Regions from separate parts of the Cytobacillus sp. QJM3NY_8 genome, predicted to be linked through region 4. Evidence: riboswitches for the same ligand, from Rfam matches in the RefSeq annotation. Region 4 holds a riboswitch; each other region holds the start of a gene.

Region 1 (7,421 bases), 1.9 Mb from region 4:
GAGCCAAAGGGGGAGGAGCTATATGATGGATTCCTATACCTGAGAGGAGGCATAAAAAATGTCGGGAAAGTAAGGCCTTCACGGATTGTCCAGTTTGCCTGTGAAGGCTTTATTGTATTCGCCCCTTTTTACAGAGGCAACCAAGGGGGAGATGGCAACGAAGATTTTGCAGGGGAGGACAGACAGGACGCGTTTGCCGCTTTCACTCTTCTTCAGGAGCATGCACGGGTAAAAAGAGTCCATATATTTGGCTTTTCCCGCGGTGGCGTAATGGCATTGCTTACTGCAATCGAGTTTCCGGAAGCCGCGTCCATTGTAACATGGGGAGGGGTCAGTGATATGTTTCTCACTTATGTGGAGCGCAAGGATCTCCGAAGAATGATGAAACGTGTAATAGGCGGAACCCCGACGAAGTTTCCGGAAAGGTATAAATATCGCACCCCGCTTTTTCGGCTGGAACAGCTGGAGGCGCCTGTCTTAATCATCCATGGAGAACAGGATCATAATGTTTCGGTGGAGCATTCCTATCGCCTGGAAAAAAGGCTCAAGGCTCTTAAAAAAGAAGTAGGCAGCTGGTATTTCCCTGAATATACCCACTACTTTCCGCCAGCCGTGAACCGGAAGACAGTAGAGGATTTAAGTGCGTGGATGAAAAGCAATGGGTAGATAAAATTAAAGACTTTCAGAGCGGAAAAAGGTGGGGTAAAATAGAGGTAAGGATATTAAGAATGAAGGAGAGATACCAATGGGTATGCCTTTAGAGCTGAACACAATGATCGTGACAAAGGGAAGGGAAAAAAGACTTGATGAAAATTTCTTTTCGCTTGTCAAAGACGGATACCGATTATATCCGCTCGATATCCCTGTCGAGGTAAAAAGAACAATTGACGGAGACCTGAACGGAATGGGTGTTATTAGAAAAGTAGAATGGGAAAACAGCCAGACACTCATTACTTACCAGCTTGTTTCTCTAAACTCAACAAACTAAAGAGCGCCTGGACTTAGTCCGGCGTTTTTTTGTTCAAAATATTTCTGCAAATCGCAAGTGAGAATAGTGCTTTTTTAATCAGGGAATGAGAAAGAATGATTAGTTGGAATAGTGCCGCTGAGCGAGGAAAAGGAGTTGCGAAAGGACTTAAACAGAAGGAATAGTGCTACTGAGAAATAGAAAAAGAGTGCGAACTGGAACTAATCGAAGCGCACAGTGCCGATCAACGACTATTAGTCTGCATGTAAGAAACTTATTCGTTCGAGCTTGAAGACTTATAAAATGAAATATAAAAAAGGAATTGCTGCTAAGCTGCAATTCCTTTTCTATATTATGCGATTGGTCCGCCTTTTTCTTCGATTTCAGAAGAAACGCTTGTGAACTTCTTGAAGTTCTCACGGAATTTTGCAGCGAGTTCTTTTGCCTTTGCTTCATAAGCAGCCTGATCTGCCCATGTTTTGTTTGGCTGAAGAACTTCGTCAGGCACACCCGTAACGTGCTGCGGAATTTCCAATCCGAAAATTTCGTCTTTGACTGTTTCTACGTTGTTTAGTTCGCCTTCAAGTGCAGCTTCCACCATAGCACGAGTGTAAGCAAGTTTCATGCGTTCACCGACTCCGTACTCTCCGCCAGTCCATCCTGTGTTTACCAGGAAGACTTTTGCATTATGCTCATCGATCTTCTCGCCAAGCATTTCAGCATAACGGTTTGCAGGAAGCGGAAGGAAAGGTGATCCAAAGCAAGTTGAGAACGTTGCCTGCGGTGAAGTGATGCCGCGCTCAGTTCCTGCCAGCTTGGAAGTATATCCGCTTAAGAAATGGTACATTGCCTGCTCTTTTGACAGTTTAGAGATTGGAGGCAATACGCCAAATGCGTCAGCTGTTAAAAATACGATTGTATTAGGATGTCCGGCAATGCTTGGGTCAACAATATTATCGATGGCCTGAAGCTGGTAAGCCGCACGTGTATTTTCAGTTAAAGTGCTGTCATCGTAATCAGCAACCCGAGTTTCGCTGTTTACTACCACATTTTCCAATACAGCCCCAAATCGGATAGCATCAAAAATTTGCGGTTCTTTCTCACGGGATAAGTTAATGCATTTCGCATAGCAGCCGCCTTCAATATTGAAGACGCCATTTGCTGACCAGCCATGCTCGTCATCCCCAATCAGCTTGCGGTTAGGGTCTGCAGATAAGGTTGTTTTCCCTGTTCCGGATAAGCCGAAGAATAAAGCAACATCTCCTTCACGACCAACGTTCGCGGAACAGTGCATAGGAAGGATCCCGTTTTCTGGAAGCATATAGTTCATAACAGAGAAAATGGACTTTTTCATTTCGCCTGCATATTCAGTACCACCGATTAAAACAGTACGGCGCTCGAATGAAATGATGATAAATGTTTCGGACTTTGTGCCGTCAACTGCAGGGTCTGCTTTGAAATTAGGAGCAGAAATGACTGTGAACTCTGCTTGATGATCCAATAGCTCGTCTTCTGCCGGACGAATGAATAACTGATGTGCGAAAAGATTGTGCCAGGCATATTCATTAATTACCTGGATTGGCATGCGGTGCTTTTTATCTGCGCCTGCGAAGCCTTTGAAAACAAATACTTCTTCTTTTTCTTTTAAGTAGTTGATTACTTTATTATAAAGATTAGAGAATGCTTCTTCAGAGATAGGCTGGTTTACGCTGCCCCAATCCATTTTATCTTTATTTGATGCTTCTTCAACAATGTATTTATCTTTAGGAGAACGTCCTGTATACTTTCCTGTAGTAGCGCGTACGGCGCCAGTAGAGGTAAGGGACCCTTCATTGCGGTTTAAAACTTTTTCCACAAGCTGAGGAACGGATAATTGCACTTGAATGTTGCTGCCATTTAATAATTCGCTCAATTCGTTTGATATGCTTACAGAGTTCATCTGATGAATACCTTCCTTTTTTCCGATTTTTTTATGAAAGTGATTACATCTCGAAATTAGTATAACACATTAAAACGATTAGTCTATACTATTACGAAACTTTTTTATTCATGTTATAAAAATGTCATAATTGGACATGCAATTCCACTTTAATCACCTTATAACTGATATATGTTAATATAGAAGAAAGTGTTAATTTTAACATGGGACTGATCTAAAATGAAGACAATTGCCCTCTATGATGAAACTTGTTCTTTATGCAAGGAAACAAAGAAGATATTTAAAAAACTTGATTGGCTGAATAAAGTGGTATGGATTTCTCTGCAGGAGTATGAAAAAATCCCGGATTCTCTCTCGTTTTCCAAGCATGACCTGCGCAGAGAGCTTCATATTATTACTCCATCGGGCGGTGTGAAAAAGGGTTATTCTGCAGTAAGGAGACTGCTGTTCCTCTTTCCTGCCTCCTTTTTAATCAGCCTCCTTTTATATCTCCCATTGACGCCAATACTGGGCGATCCGATCTACAAATGGATTGCTAAAAACAGGCATAAATTTCTAAAGAAAAAATGTGATGATGGAAGCTGTTCGCTGTAAGCATGGAGCATAATTTTCAATGCTGAAATTTTACTGTTAAAAATAATGAAAACTTGTTGACATGATTCGATAAAATACGGTATGATTCAACCTTGAACGGATACTCTCTTATCCCGAGCTGGTGGAGGGACAGGCCCTATGAAACCCAGCAACCTGCTAAACCTGCTAAAAGGCATTTATCAGCAAAGGTGCTAACCTGACGCAAGGACGTAATTCCTTGAACGATAAGAGTGAAAGGCGCGAATCGATTTGCTTTCAACCTTTTCACTATTGAGAAGGTTTTTTATTTTGCACAGGCAATGGGATGAACGGCTTTTGGAATGTACTATTTATGTGAGTTTTTAGCAGCTTGCAGAGAGGCATAAGAAAAGATGGATGCCTGGCTTTCTAGCCAGCGATGCCTATTTTTCTAATAAAAACTCCATGTTTATTTCATACTACTAAGGGAATGAGTTCCGTATCAAACAGAGATCCATGAAATGACAGGGAAAAGTTCTTTTCCGCTTCCCCATTTCTTAATTCTCGCTCAATTTTCTATTTATAAGGAGGAAGCCAGATGTCAACAAAGCGTCGTTTGTTTACTTCTGAATCAGTTACTGAAGGTCATCCGGATAAAATCTGTGACCAAATTTCTGATGCAATCTTAGATGCGATTTTAGCTAAAGATGCGAATGCCCGTGTTGCTGCAGAGACTTCTGTAACAACTGGACTTGTATTAGTTGCAGGTGAAATCACAACATCTACATACGTAGATATTCCAAAAATCGTTCGTGAAACGGTAAAAGAAATCGGTTATACCCGTGCTAAATATGGTTTCGATTCCGAAACATGTGCAGTTTTAACTTCCATTGATGAGCAGTCAGCAGATATTGCAATGGGTGTTGACCAGGCTCTTGAAGCAAGGGAAGGACAAATGAGTGATCAGGAAATCGAAGCAATCGGTGCAGGGGACCAGGGTTTAATGTTCGGTTTTGCATGCAACGAAACGAAAGAGCTAATGCCTCTTCCGATTTCTTTAGCACATAAACTTTCCCGCCGTCTGACTGAAGTTCGTAAAGAAGAAATTCTTCCTTACCTTCGTCCGGACGGAAAAACTCAGGTAACGGTTGAGTATGATGAAAATGACAAGCCAGTCCGCATTGACACAATCGTTATTTCTACCCAGCATCACCCTGAGATCAGCCTGGAGCAAATCCAGCGCAATCTTAAGGAGCATGTTATTAACCCGGTTGTTCCCAAAGAACTAATCGATGAGAATACAAAGTATTTCATCAACCCAACAGGACGTTTTGTAATCGGCGGACCTCAAGGGGATGCAGGCCTGACTGGACGCAAAATCATTGTTGATACTTACGGCGGATATGCCCGTCATGGCGGAGGCGCGTTCTCCGGTAAGGATCCTACAAAGGTTGACCGCTCTGCTGCTTATGCTGCTCGTTATGTAGCGAAGAACCTTGTGGCAGCAGGTTTAGCTGAGAAAGTGGAAGTTCAGCTTGCTTATGCGATTGGTGTAGCACAGCCAGTGTCGATTTCTGTTGATACATTCGGAACAGGCAAAGTCGATGAAGATGTACTAGTTGATCTAGTTAGAAAGCACTTTGATCTTCGCCCTGCAGGAATTATTAACATGCTTGGCCTTCGCCGCCCAATTTACAAGCAGACAGCTGCTTACGGACACTTCGGACGTACAGATGTTGATCTTCCTTGGGAGCGTACGGACAAAGCTGAAATCCTTCGCTCTGAAGCTTAATAGAAAAGCGGAAGCTCTTTGGCCATCCCCGATACTTTAAGGGGGAGACAAAAATATAAAAAGCGGGAGTTGCATTAATCAATGTAACTCCCGCTTTCTTTTTTGCGTCATTATACATAAAGGGTGTTTATTCACTTTTCGGTCTTTATGCTCTTTAGTCGTTTATAATTATATGTTATCGTATAAACTTCGGATAATGGCTTAATTTTCCGTGCATATTTTTTTTATATTCCACGTGCTAATTATAAATGATTAGTGGTAGTATTATAGGGTATGTTTTCTAAGAAAAAGGAGCCGTTAAGGCTGTATCTAAATATTGAGAAAAGAATGGAGTAGGTGACGTACATAATGTGTGGTTTTATTGGTTGTGTACATGAAAAAGCACAAAATTACCGTGACGCAGATAAAGAACAGTTCCAAAATATGAATGATATCATTACCCATCGGGGTCCCGATGATTCAGGATACTATTTTGATGACCATATTCAATTCGGCTTCCGCCGGCTGAGCATTATCGATATCGAAAGCGGACACCAGCCGCTGACATACGAGAATGAGCGTTATTGGATTATCTTTAATGGTGAAATCTATAACTATGTGGAACTTCGTGAAGAACTTCTCAAAGCTGGATTAAGCTTTGAAACAAGCTCCGATACAGAAGTCATAATTGCCCTTTACAGCCATATGAAAGAAAAGGCTGTTGAAAAATTGCGCGGTATGTTTGCGTTTGTCATTTGGGATAAACAGGAACAGTCTCTATATGGAGCCAGAGATCCATTTGGGATTAAGCCTTTCTTTTATTACGATAAGGGAGACCGCACGTTCTTTGGATCAGAGAAGAAGAGCATTCTTTTGGCTCTTCAAAATGATGTATTAAACTATGACTCCCTCCAGCATTATCTGACCTATCAGTTTGTGCCTGAGCCAAACACGATGTCAGAGGGAATCCATAAGCTTGAGCCTGGCCATTATTTTACTAAAAAAATTGGTGCTCAAATGGATATTAAGCGATATTGGAAAGCTGCTTTCCATCCAGTGCAGAAGTCAGAAGCTGATTTCACGAAAGAAATTAGAGATGTTTTGTTCGACTCAGTCAAAATGCATATGCGTGCCGATGTTCCGGTAGGTTCATTTCTTTCAGGCGGAATAGATTCTTCCATCATTGCTTCCATTGCGAAAGAATTCCATCCTGCTATTAAAACATTCTCCGTCGGGTTTGAACGCAATGGCTTCAGCGAGGTGGATGTAGCGAAAGAAACAGCGGAAAAGCTGGGTGTCGAAAACATCAGCTACATCATAACTCCTGAGGAATACATGAATGAGATTCCGAGAATCATGTGGCATATGGACGATCCGCTTGCTGACCCGGCTTGTGTGCCCCTTTATTTTGTAGCAAGAGAAGCACGCAAGCATGTAACGGTTGTACTTTCAGGTGAGGGCGCTGATGAGCTATTTGGCGGCTATAATATTTACCGTGAACCACAATCCCTGGAAGTCTTCAATAAAATTCCTGCCATCGGCAAAAAGCTTCTACGCATGATTGCAAACATGATGCCAGAGGGAATGAAGGGGAAAAGCTTTATCGAACGCGGTGTAACACCAATGGAAGAGCGCTACATTGGAAATGCAAAAATGTTTACAGAGCAAGAGAAGCGCAGCCTGCTTCATGTATATAAAGACAGCTTAAATTATACGGATATCACTAAACCGCTATATGAAGAAAGCCGGGGCTATGATCCGGTTGACCGCATGCAGTATATCGATATTCATACGTGGATGCGCGGAGACATTCTATTGAAAGCGGACAAAATGACGATGGCTCATTCTCTCGAGCTTCGTGTTCCGTTCCTTGATAAAGAAGTGTTTGAAGTGGCTTCCAAAATTCCGACCAGCCTGAAAACGGCCAATGGAACTACGAAGTATATTCTTCGCAAAGCTGCTGAAGGAGTCGTTCCAGACCATGTGCTGAACCGCAAGAAGCTTGGATTCCCTGTGCCAATCCGCCACTGGCTGAAAGACGAGATGAATGAATGGGCGAAAAATATCATTCGTGAAAGCAGCACAGATCATCTAATTAATAAAGATTACGTACTGCAGCTGCTAGAAGACCATTGTCAGGATAAAGCGGACAATAGCCGCAAAATCTGGACAGTTCTTATGTTCATGGTTTG
Region 2 (7,421 bases), 2.1 Mb from region 4:
GAGTTGCTTCGGTTTTTTCTACATCTTCATTTAAAGTAATAAGTCCCTCTGCTTCAAGCATGGAAAGTATACGGCCATGGTCTGCTACTGAGTTGCTCATGATGATTGATGCACCCTCAGGAAGTTCGTCAAGGCTCTTATATTTTTGAGAATATACTCCGATTGGCTCGATATGAATTCCGCCTGCATTTGTAAAATCATATCCATGTTCAGCTTTCTGTGACTCAAGGTAAGGAATGTGCTGGAAATAGTTTGCATCCAGCTCCTTAGACTCAAGAGCCTGGTTTGGCAATACATAATCCTGGAATGGTACAACATCAAGTTCAAAGCCTTTTTCTTCAAGTAATGGCTTTGCCTCTTCAAGGATTTCAGCGTGTGGGACGTTGGAAGCCCCTACTGTAATTTTAGTGCTTTCTTTACTTTCTCCGCCTTCACCGGCATTGCCGTCTTCTTCTGACGTTCCGCAAGCTGCAAGAACAAGTGCTACTGCAAGTGCAAGAGCAATTGATAACCATTTTTTCATATGAATCTCTCCTTAACGTTTGTCTAATTTAGTTGTTATGATATCTCCAATAAACTGGATGATAAATACGATGATTAGAATAATGACAGTCGCCATAAGCGTCACATCACTGCGGCTCCTCTGGAATCCTTCCAGGTAAGCAAGGTTTCCAAGTCCGCCAGCACCGATGACACCGGCCATGGCCGTGTAGCCAACAAGCGCGATGGCTGTAACGGTAATTCCCGAAACAAGGGCGGGCATTGATTCCGGAAGCAGAACCTTCCAGATAATCGTGCTTGTTTTTGCCCCCATAGACTTGGCCGCTTCAATTACACCTTTATCTATTTCCCTCAAGCCTATTTCCACCATACGGGCATAAAACGGGGCGGCACCAATAATTAATGCAGGCAGTGCTGCATCTTCCCCGATCATTGTTCCAAGAAGAAACTTGGTAAATGGAATCAATAACACGATCAGAATAATAAACGGAATTGAGCGGAATATATTGACGAAAGCGGAAATAACTTTATTAATTGCTGCGTTTTCCCAAATGTTACCCTTGGAAGTCAGGAAGAGCAGCAATCCCAGAATTGCACCTAAAATAAAAGTTGCGAGAACAGAAATAGCTGTCATATATAGGGTTTCCATTGTAGCTTCCCACATGGAATCCCATTTCACATTTGGAAACCATTCGTTAAGCATTGGAAATCACCTCCACGCCAACCTGCTGAGAATGAATAAATTCGATGGCTTTTGCAACTTCCTCTGCTTCTCCATCAACATGGATGAATAAAGTACCGTAAGAACCATTCTGTGTCTGGGAAATCTTTCCTTGAAGGATATTTACGGTTACCTGGAAATTACGGATCAGGTTTGTAATCAACGGCTGTTCAGCTGATTCGCCGACAAACCCTAATTGCACTACTTTTCCTTTTGGATACAAATCGACCAGATGATCAATCGTTTCCTTAGTTTCTTCAGGCTCTGTCACCTGCTGTACAAACCGCTTTGTAATCACAGCTTTTGGATTCCTAAATACATCCAATACAGGCCCGATTTCAACAATTCGGCCGCCTTCCATGACTGCAACCCGATGGCAGATTTTACGGATAACGTGCATTTCATGAGTAATTAGGACAATCGTTAAGCCCAGACGCTCATTGATGTCAACAAGCAGCTCCAAAATGGAATCTGTAGTCTGCGGATCAAGTGCAGATGTCGCCTCATCACAAAGCAGTACTTTTGGATTGTTGGCAAGGGCTCTAGCAATTCCAACCCTTTGTTTTTGACCGCCGCTGAGCTGGGAAGGATAGGCATCTTCTCTTCCTTCAAGGCCAACGAGTTTAATGAGCTCGTCTACCCTTTTCAGCCTTTCCTGCCGGGAAACACCAGCAATTTCAAGCGGAAAAGCGATATTCTCTCTTACCGTTCTCGACCATAATAGGTTGAAATGCTGGAAGATCATGCTTATTTCCTGACGCGCTTTTCTTAGCTTGCTTCCCTTTATCTTTGAAACCTCATTTCCTGCAACTGTCACACTGCCATGGGTAGGAAGCTCCAGCCCATTCAGCATGCGGATCAAGGTACTTTTACCTGCACCGCTATATCCGATAACTCCGAAGATTTCTCCTTCCTTTACTTCCAGGTTTACATTGTCAACAGCTTTTACCTGGCCTTTTTTTGAAGAGAAAATCTTCTGTACATCTTTTATAGAAATCAACGTGAATTGTCACCTCTTTAATCGAAAGATACAGATTATAATTATTAGACTGCTTATATTCCCCTATTTTTTACTCCTTATAGGCTTTCATGCGCTAAAAGCAAAAATGCCTTTCTGCACATGAGCAGAAAGGCATTAAAAATTAAGTCCTTTCTCTCATCTGTCAAAGCTATGCTTTGAGTGAATTGGCACCATTTCAAATAATTGACGGTTGCCGGGCTTCATAGGGCACTTCCCTCCACCTCTCTTGATAAGAGCGTAACGATTTATATTCAATTAATATTTTAATAAATTAAGCAGTTTATTAATTACGTTTGCTATCGTATCATAGCCATCAAAAAGGTGTCAACGAAGAAATTTTAAACTTTCGGAAAAAAATGAATGGTAAATTTTCCTTTATGCTTTTGCAGAAAGTGATGTAATGCCTGCAGCTGCTTCGATCGCCTGTTCCAGATCTTCAATCAAATCTTCCGCATTCTCGATTCCGATAGAAATTCGAATTAGATCCTCCGGCACTCCCGCAGCTTTTAAACCTTCTTCATCCAGCTGCTGGTGAGTTGTACTTGCAGGGTGGATAATCAGGCTCTTTGCATCCCCGACATTTGCCACATGTGCCCAAAGCTTCAGGCTGTTTATTAGCTTGGCACCTGCTTCTCTTCCGCCAGCAATTCCAAACACAGCCACAGCTCCTGCTCCTTTCGGCAAGTACTTATCCGCCAATTTTTTATCCGGATGGCTTTCATTTCCAGGATACAGGACCCAATTAACAGCTGGATGCGCCTCTAGATACTCCACTACTTTTTTCGTATTGGCAACATGCTCTTTCATCCGTACATGCAAAGTTTCAAGCCCCAATGTGAATTGAAATGCACTTTGCGCACTCATAGCAGGCCCTAAGTCTCTTAAAAGCTGTACGCGTGCTTTGATAATATAAGCCGCCTCGCCAATTGCTTCGCTATAGACAATATCATGGTAGCTGGGATCTGGCTCTGTAAAGCCCGGGAACTTATGGGAATTCCAGTCAAATTTTCCTCCGTCTACAATAATTCCTCCCATTGTTGTTCCATTGCCGAGCAGCCATTTAGTCGCAGAGTGTATAACAATGTCAGCCCCATGTTCGATCGGCCTGCATAGATAAGGTGTAGCAAAAGTGTTATCGACAATCAGCGGCACACCATTCTCGTGTGCAATTGCTGCTACCTTTTCAATATCCAGGATTTTTAAGCTTGGGTTCCCTATCGTTTCGGCAAAGATGGCCTTTGTTTTATCTGTAATCGCGTTACGGAAATTTTCCGGCTCTTTTGGATCAACCAGTTTCACTTTAATTCCATACTTGGGAAGTGTGACTGCAAACAAATTATAAGTACCGCCATATAAATTGGACGCAGCAATAATTTCATCCCCTGCTTCAGCTATGTTTAAAATGGCAAGCGTAATGGCAGATTGTCCGCTTGCAAGAGCCAGGGCACCAACTCCTCCTTCAAGCAAGGCCACTCTTTCCTCAAATACACTTACAGTCGGATTATGTATCCTGCTATAAATATATCCTGGCTCTTTAAGAGCAAAGAGATCTGCAGCGTGATCTGTATTCTTGAACTGGTAAGCATTGTTCTGGTAAATCGGTACCGCCCTTGCGCCAGTTACAGGGTCTGGCTTCAGTCCCCCATGCACTCCAATTGTTTCAAAACGGTAATTTTTTTGTTTATCAGTCATTGCTTTCTCTCCTCTATAAAAATTTTAGTATTTCTTATCGAAGAACTAAGAAAAATGCAAGGTGCCTGGAGCTAGACAGTTATCAAATTTCAAAGAAAAAAGTCTGATATTATGAAAAAACCCTCTTCATAAGAAGAGGGCTTTATCGTCTCTTCTTATCTTCCAGAGCATCCCGCTCTGCTGGATTTAGCACCGTGTACTTTACCGGTTGCCGGGCTTCGCTGGGCCAGTCCCTCCGCCTCTCTTGATAAGAATATTCAGTTAATTGATATTAAAACGATATTATCATACTATTTAAAAAATGGTCAAGTATTGTGATATGAAATTTTCCCTAAACAGAAAAAGGATTCGAGGAGCAATTTTTTTCTGAAGGTGGTTTCCATCTTTATTTTATTTTGGAAAATAGCATCCCTTAACTTTAACTCGCCTGAAATCAATGACAGCACAGCTTCTTCAGAGCCCGAGACCTCCACATCAAAATTACTGGTGTGACTGGCCTTCCGGATTTCCCCATTCATAATTTCCAGAGGAATGCTTATATTTCCCGCCTTAATAAGCAAAGAGAAATTTGATTTTCTTAAAAAGTATCCAAGATGACCTTTAGACTTTAATTCCCGGATAAATACATCAGGTAAATCCTTCACAGCCTCACCTCTTTTAATGGGTTTATCATCTTTAATATTCAGTAATAAATGGCTTCAATCCTTTAATTTTCTTTCGACAAAATCAGAAGATCGCTGGAGCCAGACAGTTCTCGCATTTCAAATTTATTAATTCTGGAAGAACCAGAAAGACAATACCTGTTTATTAGGCATTGTCTTTCATTTCCCGAGAAATATGTCAGATTATACTGTTTTTACGGAAGGTGATGCAGTTTTTGTCTTTTTATAGTTTTTGAAAACAAAGAAAAAATAGAGAGAGCCAATCAAATATAAAGAAGCTGTAATGGAGAATACGAGTGCATATCCCCAATAATCTCCATATCTCATGACAATTCCTGTTGAAATAGGCCCCATTACAGCCCAGCCCAGATTGAAAACCATCTGATTAACGGAGTTTGCCAGCCCTTTCATCGAATCATTTACCCTAGACATCATCAGCGACATTTGTATTGGGTTTCCAGCATTCATTAATGCCTGCCGGAACAAAAAGCCGATGGCAGCCAGCCAAAGATTCTCTGTATAAGCAGTTAAAAGCAGAAAAGGAAGTGACATGAGCTGCAGGATTACAACTGCTCTGACTTCTCCCACCTTCCTTACCACAACCGGGCCGATAATCATAGCAAAAGCTGTGGCAGCCTGCCCTAATGAAATAATAATGCCAATGGTTGAATTGGAAGCTTCAAAACGGTCTGCGAAGTATAGATTTAGATAAGGGATAACCAGTCCTGCTCCAATTCCTATCAGCAGCTGCGCAAAAGCAAACATGGCGATAATTTTGACGCCTTCATTATTAGCGGATAGGTTTTTGAACGAAAAACCTTTTATGCCTCTTACATCGTTTTTATCTTTCGGAGCTTCTGCGAAACGAAGGATGGGAACAAGGCCTGCTATGAAGAAAACACTTGCAATCAGAAGTGTAATCCGGATGCTGGTGAGCTGGTCCACAAATAAAGAAAATACATCCGTAAAGATGCCTCCGCTTAAGTTTCCGATTACATTTGCACCCGTCATAATGGCAAAATGGGTGCTGAATAAATGAACCCGTTGGTCAGCCTTAGAATTCTCAGCCAGCCATGGTATGCCGGATACTTGCAGAAATGCTGTAGTCAGCCCTGTAAAAAAGGCAAATAAAATCAGGAGTTCCTGCATTTCAACCATACTTCTGAAAAGCATAGCGACACCCGTTGCAACAGCCCCGAACAGCATCGCTCTTTTTCTTCCAATTCGGTCGCTTGCGATTCCTGCCGGCACAAGAATCAGTGCTGTGGCGAGTGCAGTCATAGATATGATTTGCCCATTAACACTTTCGGAGTAGCCAAGCTCCCTTATGTAAAAATTATAGATTACCATGAATATCCCAAAGCCTATTTGTGTAAGGGTATTCGCCATAAAAGCCAATTTTATATTGCGGTTATAGCCTTTAAATTGGCCTGCCCACTCCTTGTAAAATGCCATCCGGATCCCTTCCTGCACTGTATGATTATTTCGATTCCCTAAGTATCATACTCTTTCAAAAGGGTTTTGTAAATATATTTAGAATATTGAAAAGTCTAATTTCTATATTTTTTTAAAATGCAAAAAACCAGGAAGCTTTGCTCCTGGCTTTCTCAATAGATGCTTCTGATTCTATCCAACAAATAGGGAACTGATCGGAATGCATATAATTTTCCCTGTAAATTTCCTTCTTTAAAGATGAGAAGACAAGGTACGCTTTCCACTCCCCATTGTTCAGCCAATTGCGGCATATAATTTAAGTCCGCTTTCCCAATCTTTTGCTCAGGCAGCAATTGTTCTGTAACTGTCAGCATCTTTCCTGCCATCTGACAGGTTCCGCACATAGGCGTGTACAAATAGATAAGGGCAGTTTCTTGCCCGTTAACCGCTTCCTCAATCTCCAGCTGCGACCATTCCTGCATTTTATCATCCTTACTTTATCTGTCTAAATATTGTGTATAAACGTCAATATTAGCTCCCAGCAGCACTGTAGCCAAATGATGTTCCGGTGCTGTCGCTACTTCTCTGTACATTCTATCGATGTATAGATGCTCTGCCTCTGGAAATTCCCTTTTAAACTGTTTTCTCAGCTTTTCACCGGCTGAATCGGCATCCACCAATATATATACATCCTTATCAAACAGTGTGTCAATTAATTCATCCAGCTTGGTAATGCTTATTGTTCCATTTGTGCAGATAATCTCTACAGGTTCTCTTATTATGTTTTTAACCTTCGTTTTATCTGACTTTCCCTCGACAATAATAACTTTTTCCGGAATTCCCTCGTTCATCGTCATCACCTGAAAGGAGTTATTTTGAAACTGTTGCTTTAATGTTAGCTGTTTACTCATGAGATTGATCTTAGATTGTAAATGAATCCCGTTGATTTCCGCTGGGAGAAATGAGAGCCTCCTGCAGGATATTGAATAAGCTTCCTGAATTAGCATCGTACAAAGAAAATGCGGAAGCTTTTTCGAGGATCAAGTGCCCTCCGACCCAATCAACTCAGTTGACAAACTTAGTTTATCGTAAGCTAAGTTTACAAAACAGCCAAATTTAAAAAACCAGTCTTACATTGGTACTTATCTTAATATATTCAATATTCTCGGTTATGGTGTGAATCTCCTGCCCATATTGGAGGTTAGGACTGCGCTGATTTTACATATTATTCTACAGCTTGATAAAGGAAATATTTTTGAAGAAAGATAATCATTGTAGTACTCTTAAACAGCCTATTTCATTGTATGCCCGGTAATATTGCTTTATCCTATTAAATAAACAGCGGAATCCATTCCGCTGTTTACAGTAGTCAGCACCAGCCGCCTTCGTC
Region 3 (7,421 bases), 910 kb from region 4:
TTGGATCCCTCCGACTCTTTAATTAAAAGGTGTACAAATCAGCTTGAGGAATACTTTGAAGGGCATAGGAAAGAGTTTGACATCCCCATAGAACCTCATGGCACTGAATTTCAAAAGGCAGTCTGGAAAGAGCTGTGCCTAATCCCATTTGGAGAGACAAGAAGTTATCAGGACATTGCTTTTAAAATAGGGAGAGAAAAAGCAGTGCGTGCCATTGGTCAGGCAAACAAGGCCAATCGCCTTCCGATCATTATTCCATGCCATCGCGTGATTGGAAAAAATAAATCGTTAACGGGTTATGCAGGAAACAGGACTGAAATTAAAGAAGTACTGCTAGCACTCGAAGGGTCTAATTATATAAAATAGCTCAATCTTAACAATCACCTCTTAGGTGATTTTTTTATGGGGGTATTATATATATGGTTGACTGAATGAGTGGGATTCGATTATCATCTAATTAGATATCGATCGAAATGAGGGCGCTGAAAATATGCAATTAAATCGTTTAGTAGCTTTTTATAAGACAATGGGAGACCCAACCAGAATCAGGATTGTTTTTCTCCTTGCCAAAGGTCCTTTGCATGGACAGGCGATAGCGGGGAAGCTTGGTTTAACTCCGCCAACCATTACTCATCATTTAAATAAACTGAGGGAAATAAACCTTGTTTATCAGAGAAGAGATAAAAATACTGTTTATTTTTATTTAAATGAATCCGTACTGAAACATCAATCAGGTGTTCTTGCAAAATTGGCAGATAAAGAGGAGGTTAAGAAAATGGAAGAACAAAATATAGAAAGCCAGAAGGTTATTGAAAATTTCTTTACCAAAGATGGAAAGCTGAAGAATATTCCTGCACAGAGGAAGAAGAGACTCATGGTTTTTGAGCATCTAATCAAAGGATTGAAAATGGGGAAAAAATATGAAGAAAAAGAGCTTAACGAATATATTCAACAGTATCATGAAGACTATGCTACGATACGCAGAGAATTTATTATAAATCATTATATGTACAGGGAAAATGGCATTTATGAATTAAACCCTCCGGAAATGTGGGCGAAAATAGAAGGGTAAAGCAAGGCAGGGCCCCAGTTAGGGCCCTGCATGCCTTCAATAGTAATAATCCGGTTTGCGATCGGTAAAAATCGGAATCATGCTGCGGACTTCTTTCACTTTATCCAGGTCTATCTCAGCATATAGGATTTCTTCCGTTTCAGAACCTTCTGCAAGCACTACTCCCCAAGGATCTATAATCATCGAATGGCCAGCAAAGACATTGTCAGGATCAGACCCGGAGCGGTTGCATGCAATTACATAGCACTGGTTTTCAATGGCACGCGCAATCAAAAGTGCCCGCCAATGTGCCAGCCGGGCCAATGGCCATTCAGCTACTACAAATAAAGCTTCAGCACCTTCCGCTGTATGGGTCCGCACCCACTCAGGAAAACGGATATCATAACAAATCATCCCTGCAAACTTCCTATTTTCCAGTGAAAAAACTCCCTTGGCTGTCCCGCCGTTCAGATAGAGATGTTCATTCATCAGCTTGAACAAGTGCAGCTTGCTGTATTCATGTATAAGGTCACCTTGGTTATCTACAATCAGCAGAGTGTTGTAAATGCCTTCGGGTGTTTTCTTTGCAACAGATCCGCCAATCATATGAACCCGATTGCTCTGTGCGGCCTTTTTCAAAAAGACTAGCGATGATTCTGCATCCTGGTCTGCAATTTCACCCAATCTGGTCAAGTCATAACCAGTCGTCCAAAGTTCCGGCAGCACAATAACATCCGGTTTATCCCTAAGCGCCTTTTTAATCATGATTTCGGCTGCTTTAAAATTATCCTCAGGTTTTCCAAATGCAATATCCATTTGCAAACAGGCAATCTTTAATTTCATAAAACTCCCCCGCAATCATCATATCCTTATGGTAAAATTAGTCCGATAGATGGAAATTTTCAAAATTTTACTTTACATCTTACCATTTACGTTATATCATTTGTGACTATATTTTCAATCTTTTTTTTAAGCAGGTGAACAATTTGGTAAATTATCCGCAATCAGATCTTTTGAAAAGTCTGCCTAAACAGTTTTTTGCATCTTTGACAGCCAAAGTGGGGAGAAAACTCCAACAAGGGCATGATGTCATCAATCTTGGACAGGGCAATCCTGACATGCCTACACCAGAGCATATTGTCAAGAGTCTTCAAAGTGCAGCCGATAATCCGCAAAACCATAAATATTCCCCTTTCCAGGGCTTCCCGTATTTAAAAAAGGCAGCTGCTGACTTTTATAAAAGGGAATTTAATGTTGAATTGGATCCTGAAACCGAAATAGCCATCCTTTTTGGTGGTAAAGCCGGACTGGTTGAAATCCCTCAATGCCTTTTAAACCCTGGGGACAGCGTATTGGTTCCGGACCCGGGATATCCTGATTATTGGTCAGGTGTTGCACTTGCCAAAGCAAAAATGGTGACAATGTCTCTAAGAGAAGAAAATAACTTCCTGCCAGTATACAGTGAATTGTCAGCAGACCAGCTTAATGCAGCAAAACTGATGTTCCTTAATTATCCAAATAATCCCACTGGAGCAGTGGCAAACAAGGACTTTTTTCAAGAAACAGTTGATTTGAGCAGAAGCCATGGTATTTGCATCGTCCATGATTTTGCATATGGAGGAATTGGCTTTGACGGCATAAAGCCTGAAAGCTTTCTTCAGGCAGAAGGGGCAAAAGAGGTCGGAATTGAAATTTATACACTTTCAAAAACATTTAATATGGCAGGCTGGAGAGTTGGATTTGCAGCTGGAAATGCAAGTGTCATCGCAGCACTGAACCTTATGCAGGATCATCTATACGTCAGCTTGTTTGGTGCTGTTCAGGAAGCTGCAGCAGCTGCTCTGTCAGGACCACAGGATTGTGTTAAAGAATTGAATTCCATATACGAATCCAGACGTAATACATTCATCTCTGGCCTCAGGGAAATCGGCTGGAATGTTCAAGCTCCTAAAGGCTCTTTTTTTGCATGGCTCAAGGTCCCTGAACAATTTACATCGGAAGAGTTTGCTGACTATCTCTTGGATAAAGCGCATATTGCGGTTGCACCAGGCATCGGATTTGGTGATTTTGGAGAAGGGTATGTGAGAGCGGGTTTACTGACATCTGAGGAGAGACTTAAAGAAGCAGTGGGCAGAATAAAAAAATTAAATTTATTTTAAATTTTTCTCATAATTCAATTGACAAAAATATTAAGCACTGTCATAATTCTAATTAAATTTTAATTCTAAATTAACTGAATACTCGTTTCGTTTTCTTATCAAGAGCAGGCGGAGGGACTAGCCCTATGAAGCCCGGCAACCGACTTATACATGAGCACGGTGCTAAATCTTGCAGCTTATAGCTGAAAGATAAGAAGATGTTAGATTGCTATCCTAACCTCTTCTTATTTGAAGAGGTTTTTTATTGTTTTCATTCTTTGATTTTTGAAAGGAAGAATATACATGAGTGAAATTATTGCAACGTATCTGGTTCATGATGAAAAACATAACCCGGAGAAAAAGGCCGAGGAGATCGCTTTAGGCTTAACGGTCGGGTCATGGACCCATTTGCCGGAACTAGAAAAACAGCAGCTGGAAAAGCATAAAGGCAGGGTCGTTTCTGTTGAAGACTATACTAAAGATGAAGAAAAAAAGGAAACAGCCGCAGTCATTAAGATTGCCTATCCAACTGTTAATTTCAGTCCTGATTTACCGGCAATATTAACAACAGTCTTTGGAAAACTATCATTGGATGGAAAGATTAAATTGTTAGATTTACAGTTTTCCAATGAACTTAAAAGCTTTTTTCCTGGGCCACGATTCGGGATTGACGGACTGAGGGAAAAACTGAATGTATATGATAGACCCCTTCTGATGAGCATCTTCAAAGGGGTGCTGGGCAAAGACATGGATTTTTTAACTTCGCAGCTGAGGGAACAGGCCCTTGGCGGCATCGACCTTGTAAAAGATGATGAAATTCTATTTGAAAACCGCCTTACACCTTTTGAAGCCCGGATAACCGAAGGCAAAGAAGTGCTAAGGCAGGTTTATGAGGAAACAGGCCACCGTACCCTATATGCTGTGAATTTAACAGGCAGGTCTTTTGATTTAAAAGATAAGGCAAGGAAAGCATCCAGACTTGGTGCAGATCTTCTTCTCTTCAACGTATTCTCGTATGGGCTCGATGTTTTGCAGTCATTAAGAGAAGATGATGAGATAGGGCTGCCTATCATGGCACATCCTGCAGTTAGTGGAGCTCTTTCTGCTTCAAGTGTTTATGGGATTTCCTATCCTTTGCTTTTAGGCAAACTCCTCAGGTATGCAGGCGCAGACTTGTCTCTATTCCCTTCACCTTATGGATCGGTTGCCCTTGAAAAAACTCTGGCCTTATCAATTGGGGATACCCTGACTAGGAATGATTTCTGCAAAAGAACCTTTCCGGTTCCATCAGCCGGCATCCATCCGGGTCTTGTACCTTTGCTTTTCGAAGACTTCGGAATAGACAGTGTAATTAATGCCGGAGGTGGCGTACATGGGCATCCGGATGGGGCAAGAGGAGGCGGTTTGGCATTCCGCCAGGCGATAGATTTAATTTTAAATGGGGCTTCTTTAACAGATGCTCCATCAAACTTCCCTGAATTAAAAAAAGCGATTGATCTGTGGGGGTACAAAGAGGTGGCTGTAAAGAATGGCTAAAGTGGCGGTATTTTGTGATTTTGATGGAACTATTACCGAAAACGATAACATCATTCATATCATGAAGCACTTTGCTCCTTCTCAATGGGAGGGGTTAAAAAATCAAGTTCTGGGACAGGAAATTACCATTCAAGAAGGAGTAGGAAAGATGTTTTCCCTTCTGCCAAGCAGTCTGAAAGATGCTATCACCGATTTCATCTTAGAAAATGCAAGAGTAAGAGAGGGATTTCAGCCATTTATCGATTATCTGGAAAAAGAAAAAATACCGCTTTATATAGTCAGCGGAGGAATAGATTTTTTTGTGGCTCCTGTACTGGATAAGTATGGACCCTTTGAAGAGGTGTTCTGCAATAGTTCTGATTTTAGCGGCGATACAATTAATATCTTATGGCCCCATAGCTGCGATGAAAAATGCAATAAGAATTGCGGCTGCTGCAAGCCTTCTATTATGAGGAAACTGGTGGATGAGAACACCTTTAAAGTGGTGATCGGAGATTCAGTAACCGATCTGGAGGCTGCCAAACAGGCAGACTTTGTCATTGCCAGAGATCTGCTCCTGGAGAAAAGCAAAGAGATGAACCTAAATCATTCTGCCTTTGAAACATTCTATGATTGCATTGAGCTTTTAAAAAGATTAAATGAGGTGAGGGTATGAGCAGAGTTGGGGAAAAATGGAATGAGCTTGCAGATATTAAGGAAGAGCTTGCAGAAAGGGACTGGTTTATGGGAACAAGCGGAAATCTGGCCATTAAGGTCAGCTCACATCCCCTTCAATTCCTCGTAACAGCAAGCGGAAAGGATAAAAGGAAACGCACTGATGAAGACTTTCTCCTTGTTGATGAATATGGACACCCGGCAGGGGAAACACATTTAAAGCCTTCTGCTGAAACACTTCTGCATTCTGAGATATATCGAAGAACGAAAGCTGAATGCAGTCTTCATGTACATACTATTGACAATAATGTCATTTCAGAAATTTATGGTGATCAGGCGGCGGTTACATTTAAAGGGCAAGAGCTGATTAAAGCATTTGATAAGTGGGAGGAAGATGCTGTTCTCGAGATTCCGATTATTCCGAATCATGCGCATATTCCAACGCTGGCAAAGTGTTTTTCTTCCCATGTACATGAAGATTCAGGTGCCGTCTTGATAAGAAATCATGGAATTACAGTATGGGGCAGAACCTCCTTTGAGGCTAAAAAGATCCTTGAGGCTTCAGAGTTTCTGTTCCGTTATCAGTTAAGGCTCCTGGCATATAAGCCCGATCAGCTAATTAAAGTAGTTTAATATATGAACTGCTGTTATTAAATCATGCGAGAAAAAAATTATAATAGAGAGGAATGATTAGATTGGCATATATCGTACTGAAAAATTCAAAAAAAGAAATTAGGAATCAGGAAGAGGTTGCTGCTTTTCTGGAAAAGCAGGAGGTTATCTATGAGCAATGGGCAATAGATAAATTGCCTGAAAATCTGCAGGAAAAATATTTACTTTCCGATGATGAGAAACAAGAAATTCTGGCTGCATTTGCTGAAGAAATTAAGGATATTTCTGATCGAAGAGGATATAAGGCACAGGATGTAATTTCCCTTTCAGAGAATACGCCGAATTTAGAACAGCTTCTTCAGAATTTCCAGCAGGAGCATCATCATACAGATGATGAGGTGAGATTTATTGTCAGCGGTCATGGAGTCTTTGCTATACAAGGAAAAGATGGAGAGTTCTTTGAAGTATTCCTGAATCCTGGCGATTTAATATCCGTACCCGAAAACATCCGTCATTATTTTACTCTTCAGGAGGATCGAAAAGTAGTAGCCATCCGGATTTTTGTTACCGCAGAAGGATGGGTGCCAATTTATGAAAAAAAGGAAGTTCATCAATAATTTAATGACCCACCCATTGCCCCCGGCATTGGGTTTTTATTTTCCTGCTATAACAATTGGATATTTTTTTAACATATTATGGTCTTGCGATTTTTTTATCAAATCCCGTTGATGCCACATAATAAATTTAGCAGAATGTGTCGAAACCCCATGAGGGCGAATTGAAATTGATGTCGATAAAAATAAATTCGGAAAAAGATTGTCTAATATTGCGAATCTATTTACATTTATAGAAATTCTTGTAATAATGCTTCAAGTAGACACATTTATATCGGATAAAGGGATAGGAGTAGGAGGAAGAAAGTTGCGCTATAAAAGAATACAGCTGCTGACTGAAATTCAGCAAAAAAGGGAAACAATGATAGAAACGGCCAAGAAAAATGGAATGGCGAGCCAGGAAACGGTTCGCTGCAGCCAGGAACTTGATCAATTAATTTTTGAATATCAATGCGTCGTTAAAAGAGAGAAGGAACAAAAGAAAAGAATGAGGATTTCCTTCCGGGAAATGATTCTCTTATGGAAGAAAGCTGTTGTATAATTTTAAAATTCCAAGCACATAGATTGAACATATAATAGGGAAGAAAAAAAAGGATCCGTTGAGGATTCTTTTTTTTAGTTGGCGCCAGTTCTCGCTTTTCTTAGTAATGAACTGCACAATTCTTATTAATTCTTCATAGCAGTACTATGCATGTATCGAGAATCATATCGTAATACAAAGCTTTTTTATCTATCTCTTAAAGCGAACTATACTTATAGAAGCTTTAAGTTTAGAGGGGGGAAAGTAAAAAATGCACATAGTAGTGTGTGTCAAGC
Region 4 (7,421 bases):
CTACATTCTCAAGCAGCAGGCAATAAAGCTGCTCCCTGAAGCTTCTTTTTATTTCTTCAAGTGTAATCATGTTGGGCTTGAATCCCCTGATCCCGCCGATTGTACCAGCAACATATGCGCGTTCCTTGGCAGCTTTTTTGGCAATCCTTGCTGCAGCACTGTTAATCTCCTTAACGGAGTCTTCCAGTCCATATCGCTGAAGCTTCAAATAATTCGCCGCATACGTATTTGTTTGGATCAATTCAGCCCCTGCGCCTATGTATGCTTCATGGATGTGCTGGATCTGTTCAGATTGTGATAAATTTAATTCCTCAAAACAGCTGTCGGTACCATAGGAGTACAGAAGAGTTCCCATCGCGCCATCTGCTATGATGATTTCATTCTTTAATTTATTTAGGAAACTCAAAATATCACCCCCGCTGTAAAATCGAATGTTTTGTTTTTCCGGCAGCAGATAAAGCTGCCTTGAAATCTTCTATAATATCATCTGCGCTCTCCAGGCCAACAGATAGACGAAGAAGACTGTCCGTTATTCCGCGCTGCTCCCGTTCGGATGCTGGCATGGCTGCATGTGACATTTTTGCAGGGTAGGAGAGGATGGATTCAACAGCTCCCAGACTTACTGCAAAAACAGGTATTTTCGCATTTTCAACAAATCTTCTCATCGATAGCTCATCTTCAAGCTCAAAAGATAGGACGGCACCTGCGTTCACAGCCTGCATTTTCTGGATTTTATATCCGGGATGATCTGCAAAACCTGGATAATGCACCTTCTTAACAGATGGGTGATCATTAAGGAAACCAGCAATTTTCTTAGCTGATTTCACAGACTGATCAAGCCTGACCTGCAGCGTTTTAATGCCTCTCAGCACAAGCCACGCATCCTGAACACCCAAAACGGCTCCAAAGGAGTTCTGGAGAAAAGCAAGTCTTGCACCTAAATCCGGATCTTTCACAACCGCTAGGCCAGCCACGACGTCGCTGTGTCCGGATAAAAATTTGGTTGCGCTGTGCAGCACTATATCTGCACCTAAAGAAAGCGGTTTTTGAAGGGCAGGGGTCAGGAAGGTATTATCCACAAATGTCAAGGCTCCATGCTGTCTTGCAAGTGAACTGATGGCCTGTATATCTGTCACTTTCAGCAGCGGGTTGGAAGGAGTCTCTACATAGAAAACTTTCGTGTTGGGACGGATTGCTTCTTTTACTTCCTCAAGATTTGTCATATCAACAAATGTGTGCTCAATGCCAAAGCGGGACAGGACTTCTGTTGTCATTCGATAGGTTCCGCCATATACATCTTCTGTAATGACAACATGATCTCCCTGAGATAAGAGGAGGAATGCTGTAGAAATGGCAGCCATTCCAGAAGAAAAGGCAAACCCTCTAATACCTTCTTCAAGCTCCGCGATGACTTCTTCAAGTGCTTCCCTTGTTGGATTCAGGCTGCGGCTGTAATCATATTTTCCGAACACATCAATATCTTTTTGATGAAAAGTGGAGGCATGCTGGATCGGTACACTGACAGCTCCTGTTTCCGGGTCGAATTTTTGATTATTGTGAAGTAATTTCGTTTGGAATGTGTAATTCGAACTCATCGTACTGCCTCCTTAACAACCTTAGCAAAAGCATGTTCAAGATCCGCCTTCAAATCTTCTGCATTTTCTATTCCAACCGAGAAACGCAGAAGCCTATTACAGACACCGGTTTCAATACGGATTTCTTCAGGAATGTCCGCATGTGTCTGGGTTGCTGGATAAGTTATGAAACTCTCGACTCCTCCAAGGCTTTCAGCAAAGGAGATAAGGGAGAGGCTCTGCAGAAATGGATTCACCCAGGATTCATCCTTGATTCGGAATGATATCATGCCGCCCTTGCCGGGATAAAGGACATCTGTTACTGCATCGTGGCCCGATAAAAATTCTGCTAATTCCTTCGCATTTTCTTCATGACGTTCCATGCGGAGAGAGAGTGTCTTCATCCCTCTGATCAACAGCCATGAATCAAAAGGGCTAAGGACAGCACCTGCGGCATTGTGGTTCATCGCCAGTGCCTCACATAACTCTTTGCCTTTTGCAACAATTAATCCGGCAAGGACATCATTATGCCCGCCAAGATACTTGGTTGCACTATGGATCACAATATCAGCTCCAAGCTTTAACGGCTGCTGAAGGAGAGGGGTATAAAACGTGTTATCAACTATAAGGAGGATATTATGCTTTTGGGCAATGTCTGCTATCAATTGAATGTCAGTCTGTTCCATAAGCGGATTAGTTGGAGTCTCCAGAAATATTGCCTTGGTCTTTTCCGTGATTAATAGTTCAACATCTTCGGAATTGCTGGTATTTACATATTTGCACTGAAGTCCCCACTTCTTGAAGCCCTGTTCAAGCAGACGATATGTACCGCCATATAAATCCTTTGATACAATCCATTCATCTCCGGATTTAAAAAGAGAAAGAATGGTAAGAATTGCGGCCATTCCAGAACTGCAGGCATAGCCTTGGTCGCCTTCTTCCAGATCGGCGATTGCCTCCTCAAGCAGCTGGCGGGTAGGGTTGCCTGTTCTGCTATAGTCAAAGCCAGTTGACTGGCCAATGCCTTCATGGCGATATGCCGTGGAAAAATATACGGGCGGGTTGACAGCACCTGTTGCTGACTCGCTCCTGTTTCCGATTTGCGCTAATCTGGTGTCAATATTATACATGCTTGTAACCACTCCTTATAAAAAATAAAAAAAAGCCTTCTATAAGAAGAAGACTTTTTAATGTGATCAGCCATTCTTCTTATCTTTCAAGTTTTAGAAACTTGCAGGAATTAGCACCTTTTCAATCAAAAAAATGATTGCTGGTTGCTGAGGCGTCGTCGGGCCTTACCCTCGACCTCTCTGGATAAGAAATCAAATATTAAATTTTCTCTAAACTTTACTACAGTAAACCGCTAATCGTCAACACTTTTTTGAATATTTTATGTTATAAAAAATATCCGACCAGGTATCTTACGTCCTTTTGCCCTCAGTCTCCATTTTTTAAGGGGGAATGAGGAAAATTTTGAACAAAAAAACTTCCCATCAGATTCTGGAAAGTTTTTTTGGGGTATTCATTCTTCAATCAAATCGTTAACCGGCACATCCATTTCTTTTTCAGAATCTGCTTTTGTGTAAACACGTGCTGTTTTAGTCTGCTCATCTACATGCTGAATGATGATCGGGATGCCATTCAAAGTAACACTGTGCATTTCAGCAGACTCAGCAATCTCTTTTGCTCTGCCAATATTCATGGAAAAACCTCCTGAATTTGAATAATTTTAATGTGTCTTAAAAATACACAAATTATTCTTTTGAAAAAAACCTGGCATAAAATGTTAGAAGGGGATCACTTTAAAGTTCAGAATATTTGTTTTATAATGAACGTAAATGAAATTTTTCTTGGAGGGGAGCTAATATGCGTGAACATAGCCACTGCCGCCACCGGTTTGCGGAATCCGAGGGTCCAGCAGTATTCCAGACCATGGATGGCATTGAAGTAAATGTTTCTGGTTCCATGTTCGAAAAATGTACAACTTGCGGCCATTTTGATTTTCCTGTGGAAACGAGAGAAGCAATTGAATCTTCCCTAAAAGAAAACAGAAAAAATGCGAATGCAGTGAAACAAATCTATATTAACTTAGTTGAGACTTTTTAAAGCCGGACGACTGCCGGCTTTTTTATTTTGTCTTCTATATAAGAAAGTGCTTTTACAAAATGTTTTTGAATTTTTGCTTGAACTTAGTTATTAACCTGAACTGATCATCGCTATGGGCACATGATTCTCGAAAATTCATCCGCATTTTCGTCGTGCGGTATTAGTCAAGGAAGCCTTTTTAAATGTCCTGCGGCAGGAGAGGGAGAGGGAGCGGGAGACCGCGCAGGCGGAGCTGAGGACCTCTGTTCCTCCCGGCGGAAAGAAGATCCCGCGCTGAAATCAGCGTGCAAAATTTTACGGATAATAACAATCTAAAATGAACCCCTAAAAACCACCCAGTTATTTCTTATTTATAATTGTTTAACATTTAACAAAACATTTTATTAGAATAAGTAATTACTAAAAAAAAATTTTTAATAGTTTTCCACTATATTCATGTTTTTATCTTTGTACAACTAGATTTTCCGTGTTAGAATAACTGTGGAAACGTTTTATCCTCTGAAAAATATTATTATTCGTAAAAATAAATCGTTAATGCATCATATAGACGGGTATTGTATTTTCAGGGGAGAAAAATGTATTTGAATTATTTACTTAAAAACAGTTATGGAGGTAATTTTCCATGAAAAAGCCATCGAATGGTGAGGGACCTTTTGAACAAGGATTTCATGGCCCCAACCTTGGCTACGTTATTGAACTTTATGAAAGATACTTAGAGGATCCATCTTCTATCGATCCTGAAATGAAAGACTACTTTGAAAGAAATGGTTCCCCTCTAGCGAGTGAAGGAACTCCGCAAATGGCTTCATCAGCAAATCAGCCAATGAATGCCGGACAGCTTGAAAAAACACTTGCTGCGATTCGCCTTGCTGATAATATCCGCACATATGGCCACTTGGCTGCAGATATTTATCCGCTGGGTAACAATAAATCTGAAAGTGCATTATTCGAACTGAGCAAATATGGCTTAACTGAAAATGATTTAAAAGAGATTCCTGCCGGTGTCATTACTAAAGACGCCACCTATCCATTACGCAACGGACTTGAAGCAATTGAATTCCTGAAAAGCGCTTATATGGGACCAATTGCGTTTGAATTCCAGCATATATTTGATGAAAACGAAAAAGACTGGCTTCGCCGTAAAATAGGGGCCAACAGCCATAAACTGTCAATGCAGAAGGCAGAAAAACTGAAAGTTTTAAGAAGACTGACTGAAGTTGAGGAATTTGAAAAATTCCTTCATAAAACATTCGTTGGCCAGAAAAGATTCTCAATTGAGGGTCTTGATACAATGGTTCCATTACTGGATGAAATTGTTTCTGAATCCGTTTCTGATGGAGCCAAAACAATTAACATCGGCATGGCCCACCGCGGAAGATTAAATGTTCTTGCCCATGTGCTTGGAAAGCCGTATGAAATGATCTTCGCGGAATTCCAGCATGCGCCAAATAAAGAACTGGTTCCTTCCGAAGGATCTATCGGAATCAATTACGGCTGGACAGGCGACGTTAAATATCACCTTGGTCTTGATAAACAGATCAAAGATGAGAATACGACCATAGCCAGACTGACATTAGCTAACAATCCGAGCCATCTTGAATTTGTAGGTTCACTGGTTGAGGGCTATACCAGAGCTTCACAGGATAATAGAACAAAGGCCGGTTATCCTGAAGTAGATCCAAAAGCTGCTTTAGCCATTATCATTCATGGAGACGCAGCATTCCCAGGACAGGGAATTGTAGCAGAAACACTGAACCTTGGACAGCTGACTGGCTACAATACGGGCGGTTCGATCCATATCATTGCCAATAATACAATTGGTTTCACAACAGAATCACATGATTCACGTTCTACCAGATATGCAAGTGATCTTGCCAAAGGTTATGAAATGCCAATTCTGCATGTGAATGCAGATGAACCTGAAGCAGTAGTTGCAGCGGCAAGAATTGCTTGTGAATATCGTGCGAAATTCCAAAAGGATATCCTTATCGACTTAATCGGATACCGAAGATTTGGGCACAACGAGATGGACGAGCCTATGACGACTAATCCTCTTATGTATAACATTATTCGCAAGCGTCCAACCGTGAAAGCGCTGTATGCTGATAAGCTTCTAAATGAAAAGATCATTTCCAAAGAGGAAGCAGAGGGCATTCATCATGAAGTACTGGAAAAAATGAAGGCTGCCTATGAAAAGGTTCCAAAAGAAAAGAAAGAGGCGGAGTTAACCAATCCACCTGAAACAGTCGAAAAGGGTCTGCCAAAAATTAAAACAGCTGTGTCTGTCGATAAATTAAAGCAAATTAACGAAGAATTATTAAAATGGCCAGAGGATTTCAAAGTGTTTGATAAACTCGGCAAAATCCTGCAGCGCAGATTGGAAGCGCTTGAAGGAGACGGCAAGATTGATTGGGGACTTGCCGAAACACTGGCTTTTGCAACCATTTTATCTGATGGTACCCCTGTCAGACTGACTGGCCAGGATTCCGAGAGAGGTACATTTGCACAAAGAAACGTTGTTCTGCACGATCATACAACTGGAAAAGCGTATTCACCTTTGCACAAGCTTTCAACGGCTAAAGCATCATTCGCTGTCCATAATAGCCCATTATCTGAAGCTGCTGTCGTAGGCTTTGAATATGGATATAATGTATTCGCTCCGGAAACGCTTGTTCTATGGGAAGCTCAGTATGGTGATTTTGCCAATGCGGCACAGGTAATGTTTGACCAGTTTATTGCTGCTGGCCGTGCGAAATGGGGCCAAAAATCAGGTCTTGTCATGCTTCTTCCACATGGCTATGAAGGACAGGGACCTGAACATTCAAGTGCCCGCCTGGAAAGATTCCTGACTCTTGCAGCAGAAAACAACTGGACAGTTGCTAATCTATCTTCTTCAGCACAGTACTTCCATATCTTAAGAAGACAGGCTGCCATTCTCGGAAAAGAGGAAGTTCGCCCGTTGGTGATCATGTCTCCTAAGAGTCTGCTGCGCAATCCGAATGTCGCTTCAAATGGACTCGAATTGAGCGAAGGAGAATTCAAGTCTGTTATTGAACAGCCTGGCTTAGGCCAAAATCACGAAAAAGTGAAACGCATCATTCTTGGAACAGGTAAGATCACAATTGATTTATCCGAAAACCTGAAAAACTACCAGGATCAGGATTGGTTCCATATTTTACGAGTGGAAGAAATCTATCCGTTCCCAATGAATCAAATTAAAGAAATTTTAACCCGCTATCCTAATGTAGAAGAAATCGTTTGGATTCAGGAAGAACCAAAAAATATGGGTGCATGGAATTTCGTTGAACCTAGACTGAAAGAAATCGCAGGCAGCGATATCGATGTCAGCTACATTGGAAGAAGACGCCGTTCAAGCCCGGCTGAAGGTGACCCGACTGTTCATAAGAAAGAACAAGCACGTATAATAGATGAGACCCTAACACGGAAGCAAGAAGGAGGAAATTAAGGTGGCAGAAATCAAAGTTCCAGAATTGGCGGAATCCATTACAGAAGGTACGGTGGCACAGTGGCTAAAACAGCCTGGTGATACAGTAAATAAAGGGGATTATGTTGTAGAACTTGAAACAGATAAAGTAAATGTTGAAATCATTTCTGAACATAGCGGTGTTTTACAGGAAATTAAAGCACAGGAAGGCGACACGGTTAATGTTGGTGAAACCATTGCTATCGTTAATGAAAGCGGACAAGCTGCACCTGCTCCAGAAAAAACGGAAGAAAAAC

Evidence for each region. Region 4 has a riboswitch for S-adenosylmethionine ahead of AC0VZ9_RS13435 (methionine biosynthesis PLP-dependent protein). Riboswitches for the same ligand answer to the same signal wherever they lie in the genome.
Region 1: linked by a shared signal. The riboswitch ahead of metK (methionine adenosyltransferase) and the one ahead of AC0VZ9_RS13435 (methionine biosynthesis PLP-dependent protein) in region 4 are both predicted to bind S-adenosylmethionine.
Region 2: linked by a shared signal. The riboswitch ahead of AC0VZ9_RS23855 (O-acetylhomoserine aminocarboxypropyltransferase/cysteine synthase family protein) and the one ahead of AC0VZ9_RS13435 (methionine biosynthesis PLP-dependent protein) in region 4 are both predicted to bind S-adenosylmethionine.
Region 3: linked by a shared signal. The riboswitch ahead of AC0VZ9_RS08780 (2,3-diketo-5-methylthiopentyl-1-phosphate enolase) and the one ahead of AC0VZ9_RS13435 (methionine biosynthesis PLP-dependent protein) in region 4 are both predicted to bind S-adenosylmethionine.

Annotation. Positions count from the first base shown of each region.
Region 1 is NZ_CM149681.1:4,431,314-4,438,734, reverse strand. It holds gene AC0VZ9_RS22685 (alpha/beta hydrolase family protein) at 1-666, shown strand, start outside; gene AC0VZ9_RS22680 (DUF2584 domain-containing protein) at 746-988, shown strand; gene pckA (phosphoenolpyruvate carboxykinase (ATP)) at 1,320-2,906, opposite strand; gene AC0VZ9_RS22670 (thiol-disulfide oxidoreductase DCC family protein) at 3,126-3,500, shown strand; SAM riboswitch class I at 3,606-3,731, shown strand; gene metK (methionine adenosyltransferase) at 4,057-5,250, shown strand; gene asnB (asparagine synthase (glutamine-hydrolyzing)) at 5,599-7,421, shown strand, end outside.
Region 2 is NZ_CM149681.1:4,645,762-4,653,182, forward strand. It holds gene AC0VZ9_RS23840 (MetQ/NlpA family ABC transporter substrate-binding protein) at 1-523, opposite strand, end outside; gene AC0VZ9_RS23845 (methionine ABC transporter permease) at 536-1,204, opposite strand; gene AC0VZ9_RS23850 (methionine ABC transporter ATP-binding protein) at 1,197-2,222, opposite strand; SAM riboswitch class I at 2,376-2,479, opposite strand; gene AC0VZ9_RS23855 (O-acetylhomoserine aminocarboxypropyltransferase/cysteine synthase family protein) at 2,619-3,935, opposite strand; SAM riboswitch class I at 4,088-4,189, opposite strand; gene AC0VZ9_RS23860 (SCP2 sterol-binding domain-containing protein) at 4,241-4,579, opposite strand; gene AC0VZ9_RS23865 (MFS transporter) at 4,781-6,052, opposite strand; gene AC0VZ9_RS23870 (thioredoxin family protein) at 6,205-6,513, opposite strand; gene AC0VZ9_RS23875 (toprim domain-containing protein) at 6,529-6,882, opposite strand; gene AC0VZ9_RS23880 (YusG family protein) at 7,401-7,421, opposite strand, start outside.
Region 3 is NZ_CM149681.1:1,668,841-1,676,261, forward strand. It holds gene AC0VZ9_RS08760 (methylated-DNA--[protein]-cysteine S-methyltransferase) at 1-366, shown strand, start outside; gene AC0VZ9_RS08765 (DUF2087 domain-containing protein) at 491-1,072, shown strand; gene AC0VZ9_RS08770 (carbon-nitrogen family hydrolase) at 1,109-1,894, opposite strand; gene AC0VZ9_RS08775 (pyridoxal phosphate-dependent aminotransferase) at 2,038-3,210, shown strand; SAM riboswitch class I at 3,303-3,406, shown strand; gene AC0VZ9_RS08780 (2,3-diketo-5-methylthiopentyl-1-phosphate enolase) at 3,493-4,725, shown strand; gene AC0VZ9_RS08785 (2-hydroxy-3-keto-5-methylthiopentenyl-1-phosphate phosphatase) at 4,718-5,380, shown strand; gene AC0VZ9_RS08790 (methylthioribulose 1-phosphate dehydratase) at 5,377-6,012, shown strand; gene AC0VZ9_RS08795 (1,2-dihydroxy-3-keto-5-methylthiopentene dioxygenase) at 6,066-6,608, shown strand; gene AC0VZ9_RS08800 (aspartyl-phosphate phosphatase Spo0E family protein) at 6,913-7,146, shown strand; gene AC0VZ9_RS08805 (electron transfer flavoprotein subunit beta/FixA family protein) at 7,397-7,421, shown strand, end outside.
Region 4 is NZ_CM149681.1:2,579,457-2,586,877, reverse strand. It holds gene AC0VZ9_RS13445 (bifunctional homocysteine S-methyltransferase/methylenetetrahydrofolate reductase) at 1-406, opposite strand, end outside; gene metC (cystathionine beta-lyase) at 411-1,595, opposite strand; gene AC0VZ9_RS13435 (methionine biosynthesis PLP-dependent protein) at 1,592-2,704, opposite strand; SAM riboswitch class I at 2,781-2,895, opposite strand; gene AC0VZ9_RS13430 (H-type small acid-soluble spore protein) at 3,097-3,276, opposite strand; gene AC0VZ9_RS13425 (hypothetical protein) at 3,441-3,680, shown strand; gene sucA (2-oxoglutarate dehydrogenase E1 component) at 4,303-7,146, shown strand; gene odhB (2-oxoglutarate dehydrogenase complex dihydrolipoyllysine-residue succinyltransferase) at 7,148-7,421, shown strand, end outside.